2 regions of the Rhodococcus sp. BP-349 genome follow, and region 1 is predicted to be linked to the other one. Evidence: riboswitches for the same ligand, from Rfam matches in the RefSeq annotation. Region 1 holds a riboswitch; the other holds the start of a gene.
What was found. Region 1 has a riboswitch for S-adenosylmethionine ahead of HQ325_RS08880 (bifunctional o-acetylhomoserine/o-acetylserine sulfhydrylase). Riboswitches for the same ligand answer to the same signal wherever they lie in the genome.
Positions count from the first base shown of each region.

Region 2: another riboswitch for S-adenosylmethionine. It lies ahead of HQ325_RS01535 (aminotransferase class V-fold PLP-dependent enzyme); the one in region 1 lies ahead of HQ325_RS08880 (bifunctional o-acetylhomoserine/o-acetylserine sulfhydrylase).

Region 1 is NZ_JABUDR010000001.1:1,868,114-1,871,515, forward strand. It holds gene HQ325_RS08875 (homoserine O-acetyltransferase) at 1-788, opposite strand, end outside; gene HQ325_RS08880 (bifunctional o-acetylhomoserine/o-acetylserine sulfhydrylase) at 845-2,200, opposite strand; SAM riboswitch class IV at 2,428-2,546, opposite strand; gene HQ325_RS08885 (MFS transporter) at 2,843-3,402, shown strand, end outside.
Region 2 is NZ_JABUDR010000001.1:322,859-326,260, forward strand. It holds gene HQ325_RS01530 (Pls/PosA family non-ribosomal peptide synthetase) at 1-1,098, opposite strand, end outside; SAM riboswitch class IV at 1,262-1,377, shown strand; gene HQ325_RS01535 (aminotransferase class V-fold PLP-dependent enzyme) at 1,441-2,694, shown strand; gene HQ325_RS22920 (putative leader peptide) at 2,691-2,768, shown strand; gene HQ325_RS01540 (hypothetical protein) at 2,827-3,243, shown strand; gene HQ325_RS01545 (YbaK/EbsC family protein) at 3,247-3,402, opposite strand, start outside.

The DNA of each region.
Region 1 (3,402 bases):
GCGTCGAATCGGTCGACGAGTTTGGTGGCCTGATGTTCGAGGTAGCTCGCGATCGCGTAGCGCCCACCGTTCAGGGGGTCCTCGCCGACCTGGGGCTCGTTGCCGAACCGGGCGTCCAGCTCGTGCTCGGTGCGATAGGTGAGGTGCGCGATGCGCCGAGCGACGGCGAGTCCGGATCGCGGTGCGCGGCCGGAGGCGTGGTAGTCGCCGCCCTGCCAGTCGGGGTCACCGGTGATGGCGGCGATCTGCGTGGTCTGGGTGCCGATCTGATCGGCGGACGCACGTGCGCCGACGGCGAGCACCAGTGCCGACGCGACGCGGTCCGGGTACGAGACCAGCCACTCGAGGGTGCGCATGCCACCCATGGATCCACCCACGACGGCCGCGAAGCGATCGATGCCGAGGGTGTCGGCGACCATGCGTTCCGCCGTCACCTGGTCGCGGATGGAGATGGCGGGGAAACGCGATCCCCAGGCGACACCGTCCGGGTCGAGCGATGCGGGCCCGGTGGTGCCCCGGCATCCGCCGAGCACGTTCGTCGCCACCACGCACCAGCGATCGGTGTCGAGGGGCGCGCCGGGACCCACCATGCCCGTCCACCACCCGGGCGACGGGTGATCCGGCCCGGCCGGCCCGGTGACGTGCGAGTCGCCGGTCAGCGCGTGCTGGACGAGAACCACGTTGTCGCGATCGGGCGAGACCTCGCCCCACCGCTGCACGGCGACCGTCGCGTCGGGAACCACGCGTCCGCTCTCGAGGGGAACGTCGCCGATGTGCACGGTGCCCACCTGCCCGTCCGCCGGCGGAAATGCCGACGGACGGGCGGGCGAGTGGAGATCGAGTGTCAAGATGCGGCCCGGAAACCCTTCTCCAGATCGGCCAGGATGTCGTCGATTCCCTCGATACCGACTGCGAGGCGTACCAGGCCCGGAGTGACTCCGGAGGCCAGCTGCTCCTCGGGCGTCAACTGAGAATGCGTCGTCGACGCGGGATGGATCACCAGTGAACGCACGTCCCCGATATTAGCGACATGGCTGTGCAGCTCCAGCGCATCCACGAAACGCTTGCCCGCGTCGACACCGCCCGCGAGTTCGAACGCCACGATGGCACCCGCTCCGCGCGGAGCGAGTTCCTGTCCGCGCTCGTACCACGGGGAGGACGGCAACCCGGCGTAGTTCACGCTCGTCACCTCCTCGCGCTGCTCGAGGAACTGTGCGACCGCCGTCGCGTTCTGCACGTGTCGCTCGAGGCGCAGGGACAGCGTCTCGATGCCCTGGCCGATGAGGAAAGCGTTGAACGGGGAGACCGCCGCGCCGATGTCGCGCAGCAGCTGCACACGGGCCTTGAGTGCGAAGGCCGGAGCGCCGAGATCGGCGAACACCACACCGTGGTAGCTGGGATCGGGGGTGGTGAAGTTGGTGAAGCGACCCTGCGTCCAGTCGAAGCCGCCGCCGTCGACGATGACGCCGGCGATCGCGGTGCCGTGGCCGCCGAGGTACTTGGTGGCCGAGTGCACGACGATGTCCGCACCGTGCTTCAGCGGCTGGATCAGGTACGGCGTCGCCACGGTGTTGTCGACGATCAACGGGATGCCGTGGCGGTGCGCCACGTCGGACACTCCGCGGATGTCGAAGATGTCGTTCTTCGGGTTGGAGATGGTCTCACCGTAGAACGCCTTCGTCTCGGGGCGGACGGCCTTCTCCCACTGGTCGAGGTCGTCCGGATCGTCGACGAACGACACGGTGATGCCCAGCTTGGGCAGCGTGTAGTGGAAGAGGTTGTACGTGCCGCCGTACAGGCGGGGGCTGGAGACGACGTGGTCGCCGGTCTCGGCGATGTTCAGGATCGCCAGCGTCTCGGCTGCCTGGCCGGACGAGACGAGCAGTGCGGCGACGCCGCCCTCGAGCGATGCGATGCGCTGCTCGACGACGTCCTGCGTGGGGTTCATGATGCGGGTGTAGATGTTGCCCGGCTCGGCGAGCCCGAACAGCGCGGCGGCGTGGTCGGTGTTGTCGAACGTGTAGGACGTCGTCTGGTAGATCGGCAGGGCGCGCGCGTGGGTGGTGACGTCGGGAACCTGTCCGACGTGCACCTGCCGCGTCTCGAAGCTCCAGTTCAGTGCCGGATCCTCGACGGGTGCTCCGGCTGCGTCGACGACGTCGCCCTCGGTGGCACCGGTGTCGGAAGTGTGATCGGTCATGGGTGTCGTGCTCCTCGTGGGGGTGGTGCTCGAGTGGAGTGCTCGAGTGGGATCCACGTCGGCAGCCGCCACGCCCGCAGCACGAGAGGCACCTCACCGTGTGCAGAGCGCAGTAGGCGAGCCGATCTTCGTGGAGAGAAGGGTCGGGGCCTATCGCCGGCTACAACACAGTCGGTGGGAGAACATGGGTACCTCCGAGATCGTCGTTCGGTGGGCCCGAGGAGACGGGCCCGCGCTTGCTCCCGGCCCGTGCGGGCCGAGTAACCCGGTCATCACCCGGGGCACCCCACCGCGGTTGGAGGGTTGCCGGCCAGCAAGCCGGGGCTCGATGCTGGCACTCATGACCTTGGCCGGAATGGTAGCGGGTCGGGTGTCGACGGCACGAGGGTGGCCGAACTCACGATCGTTCGATTGGCGAATGATTCTGCCGGCGGTCACACTGGTGAGGTGATCGGGCGCCTCTCGGGGCGCCCGTCGTCGTTGACCACCCGAGCGCTTCTGAATCGATCATGAACGAACGATGACGGGCGCGGATCCGAAAGTGAGCTCGTGACACCCCCCTCCGTCGCGTTCGACGTCCTTCCCGCTGCTGCCGCGGACCCCGCGGCTGATCGGCTGCGGGTGCGCCGGCGACGCGTCGCGATGCTGGCGCTCGCGCTCGGCGGTTTCGGCATCGGCACCACGGAGTTCGTCTCGATGGGCCTGCTCCCGGAGATGGCGACCACTATGGGGGTGTCCGAGCCCAGCGCCGGCCACCTCATCTCCGCCTACGCCGTCGGTGTCGTGGTGGGTGCGCCCGTCATCGCCGCGCTCGCGGCGCGGGTGCCGCGGCGGACGTTGCTTCTCGCCCTCATGGTGGCGTTCACTCTCGGCAACCTCGGCACGGTGTTCGCGCCCAGCTTTCACGAGCTGATGGCTTCCCGCTTCGTCGCCGGCCTGCCGCACGGCGCGTACTTCGGTGTGGCAGCGCTGGTGGCCGCCCACCTCGCCGATCCCGGTGCGCGTGCCAAGTCGGTGGCCATGGTGATGATGGGACTGTCCGTCGCCAATGTCGTCGGTGTGCCGGCGGCCACGTGGATCGGCCAGGCGTTCGGCTGGCGCAGCGCGTTCGGCATCGTCGCCGTCATCGGTGCCCTCACCGTCACCGCCCTCGCGATGTGGCTGCCGCGACTGGACTCGATGCCCACGACGAACCCGCGGAC
Region 2 (3,402 bases), 1.5 Mb from region 1:
CGCCATGGGAGCGTACTTCTCGGCGTCCTTCACCGGATCGAGGTAACGCGCGAGGCCGACGCCGCCGATGACGAGCTCGCCCACCTCGCCCACCGCGACCGGCTCCTCGTCCGGGCCCACGACGGCGAGGTCCCATCCGTCGAGCGGCAGCCCGATGCGCACCGGTCCGACACCGTCCATGAGAGCTGCGCAGGCGACGACGGTGGCCTCGGTGGGGCCGTAGGTGTTCCAGACTTCGCGGCCCGGAACAGCCAGTCGCTCAGCGAGATCCGGCGGGCAGGCCTCGCCGCCGAAGATGAGCAACCGAACGTCCTCGAGCGCTTCGCGAGGCCACAGCGCCGCGAGGGTCGGCACCGTCGACACCACGCTGATGTCACGTGCGACGAGCCAGGGGCCGAGGTCCATGCCGCTGCGCACGAGGGACCGAGGCGCGGGAACGAGGCAGGCGCCACTGCGCCACGCGAGCCACATCTCCTCGCACGACGCGTCGAACGCCACGGAGAGCCCCGCCAGCACCCGATCGCCCGGGCCCATCGGTCGGTCCTGCAGGAACAGTCGTGCCTCGGCGTCCACGAACGCCGCCGCGTTGCGATTGCTCACCGCGACGCCCTTGGGCTTGCCGGTCGAGCCCGAGGTGAAGATGACCCAGGCGTCGTCGTCGGGTGTGGGACGGCCGACCGGGCGCCCGGTCCCCGCGGTGTCGGTTCGGGTGACGCCGCCGTCCGCGATGATCGCGGTGACGCCGGCCTCCGAGAACACCAGCTCGGCGCGCTCGTCCGGGTCGTCGACGTCCACCGGGACGTAGGCCGCACCGGCGGCGATGACCGACAGGATGGCCGCGTAGAGCGAGTAACTGCCCGACGGCATGCGGACCCCGACGCGATCGCCGGCGCAGACGCCGTGTCGGGACAGCCACCGAGCGCCCTCGTCGATGTTGTCGAGCAGTTCGCTGTAACTGATGGTGGTGTCGCCGTCGTCGATGGCCGGCGCATCGGGGAATGCCCGCGCGGTGTCCTCGAGGATGTCGACGAGGGTGCGCACCGGGGCCGCCATGGAGGAACGGAGGTAGGCCTCGGGAACACGGGTCTGCAGTGACAAGACGAACGGCCTCTCGCATCGAACAGGGACGACGGAACGCTGGCGGGTGTGACGACACGTTATTGCACGCTCAGTTTGCGGGTTGGTGAACAACTCCGCCGACCCGGCGCGCGTGCGGCGAACCAGTTGACAACTCGAGCGACCGTTTGCCATCCTGCTTCCAGGTCACGAGTACCAGCATCAAGCCCCGGCTCGCTGGTCGGCAACCCTCCTCCGCGGTGGGGTGCTCCGGGTGACGACCTGGCCGCGCTCCGACGACGGAGGCGGCAAGCGCGGATCGACGCCTCTCGTCAGATCGCGGCCCTCGTGCCGTGCGTCGATCCCTCGACGGAGGGATTCATCATGACCACAGTTCTGCAGCGCCCCATCGCATCCGTGCACGGCCGCGACCAGCAGGTGACGTGTGCCGACGGCCGCACCACTCGCAGCATCGATCTCGACTACGCGGCCAGCGCTCCCGCGCTCGACGCGGTGGTCGAGCGAGTCCGAGAGGTGTTGCCGCACTGCGCGAGTGTGCACCGCGGCGCCGGCCACAAGTCGCAGGTCTGCACCCGGGAGTACGAGTCCGCCCGGAACACGGTGCACCGCTTCTGCGGCGCGGATCCCGACGACGTGGTCGTGTTCACGCGCAACACCACCGACGCGCTGAATCTTCTGGCGGGCTGCGTTCCGGGGGACACGGTGGTGTTGGACATCGAACATCACGCGAATCTGCTGCCGTGGCGGAACCGCCGGGTGGTGCGATCGGCGGACTCGGTCGAGGAGACTCTGACTCGGCTCGGCGACGAACTCGCGTCCAGACCTGCTGCGCTGCTTGCCGTCACGGGTGCCTCCAACGTGACGGGCGAGATCCTGCCCCTCGATCGACTCGCGGATCTGGCGCACCGGCACGGTGCCCGCATCCTCGTCGACGGGGCACAACTCGTTCCGCACCGCGCCGTGGACATCACCGCGGCGGGCATCGACTACCTGGCTTTCAGTGGTCACAAGCTGTACGCGCCCTTCGGAGCGGGAGTGCTCGTGGGACGGCGTGACTGGCTCGACGTGGCCGAGCCGTATCTCGCGGGTGGTGGAGCCACCCGGCACGTGTCCGTCCTCGGTGCGTCGGTCGACATCGACTGGGCGCCGTCCCCGGCGCGGCACGAGGCCGGCACCCCCAATCTCCTCGGTGCCGTCGCGATCGCTGCGGCATGCGACGAGATCGGCGCGATCGGCCACGGCGCCATCGCTGCCCACGACCATGAGTGCACGGACGCCCTGCTCGGCGGACTCGCCGCTCTGGCCGGTGTATCGGTCCTCCGCCTGTGGAGCGACTCCGCCGACATCGTCGGCATCGTGTCCTTCACCGTCGACGGTGTCGACGCGGGTGCACTCGCCACCGCGCTGGCCGATGATCACGGCATCGCGGTGCGGGCCGGGAAGTTCTGCGCCCATCCCCTCCTCTCGCGGGTCGGCGCGGCCGACGGTGCCGTGCGGGCGAGCATCGGGCTGGGGACCACCGCCGACGATGTCGACCGGTTCGTGGAGGCGGTGCGTGTGACGTGCCTCTCACTGCGGGATCGCGTCACCACCGGATCGTTAGCATCAGCATCATGACGAGGAGCAGGTTGTGGGGTCGACGACACGTCGATCTCTGCCGTGCGACCTCGAGCGCCTGTCCGGTCCGGTGATCGTGCGACTCACTTCACCTCACAGCCACCGCTGCACCCACGACTGACTGGACAACTCATGACCACGGTGTCTTCCGACTCCCTCGTCTTCCTCGACGGCGTCTCCGAGCCCTCCCCGGACGTCGTCCGTTTCTCCGCCGCCGATCTCTCCGAGGCCCAGAGCCGCTACGCGACCCTCAAGGCCGAGCACCCCGGTGCTCGTGTCGTGGTGGACATCGACGTGCACATCGCCGCCGACGCCCGGACCGCGCGCCGCGAGGTGCTGGCGTCGGACAGCAAGCCTCGCCCCGGCACGCTGCAGTACGTCGGCACCGCGTCGGGTCTCGCGGGCCTCGTCGCCGACATCGTGACGGTCGACGTGGCGGACGGCGTGACTCTGCGTCCGGTGGTGGAGCAGACACGGGAGTCCGTGGTCCGGGCCATCACCACCGAGGTCGTCCCCGCCCTGGAGGTCCGGCGCCTGCGCGCGTCCTGAGGCTCAGACGTCGCGGGCCTCGGGGCCCATGTCCACAGCGAGCCCGGCGGTGATGCGCAGCAGTTCGGGGTAGGTCGTGCGAAAGAGGGTCGCGGGGTGACCCGCTGCGGCCCACAGCCGTTCGAAGCGTTCCAGCGCCGTGTCGACGAACGTCGGGAG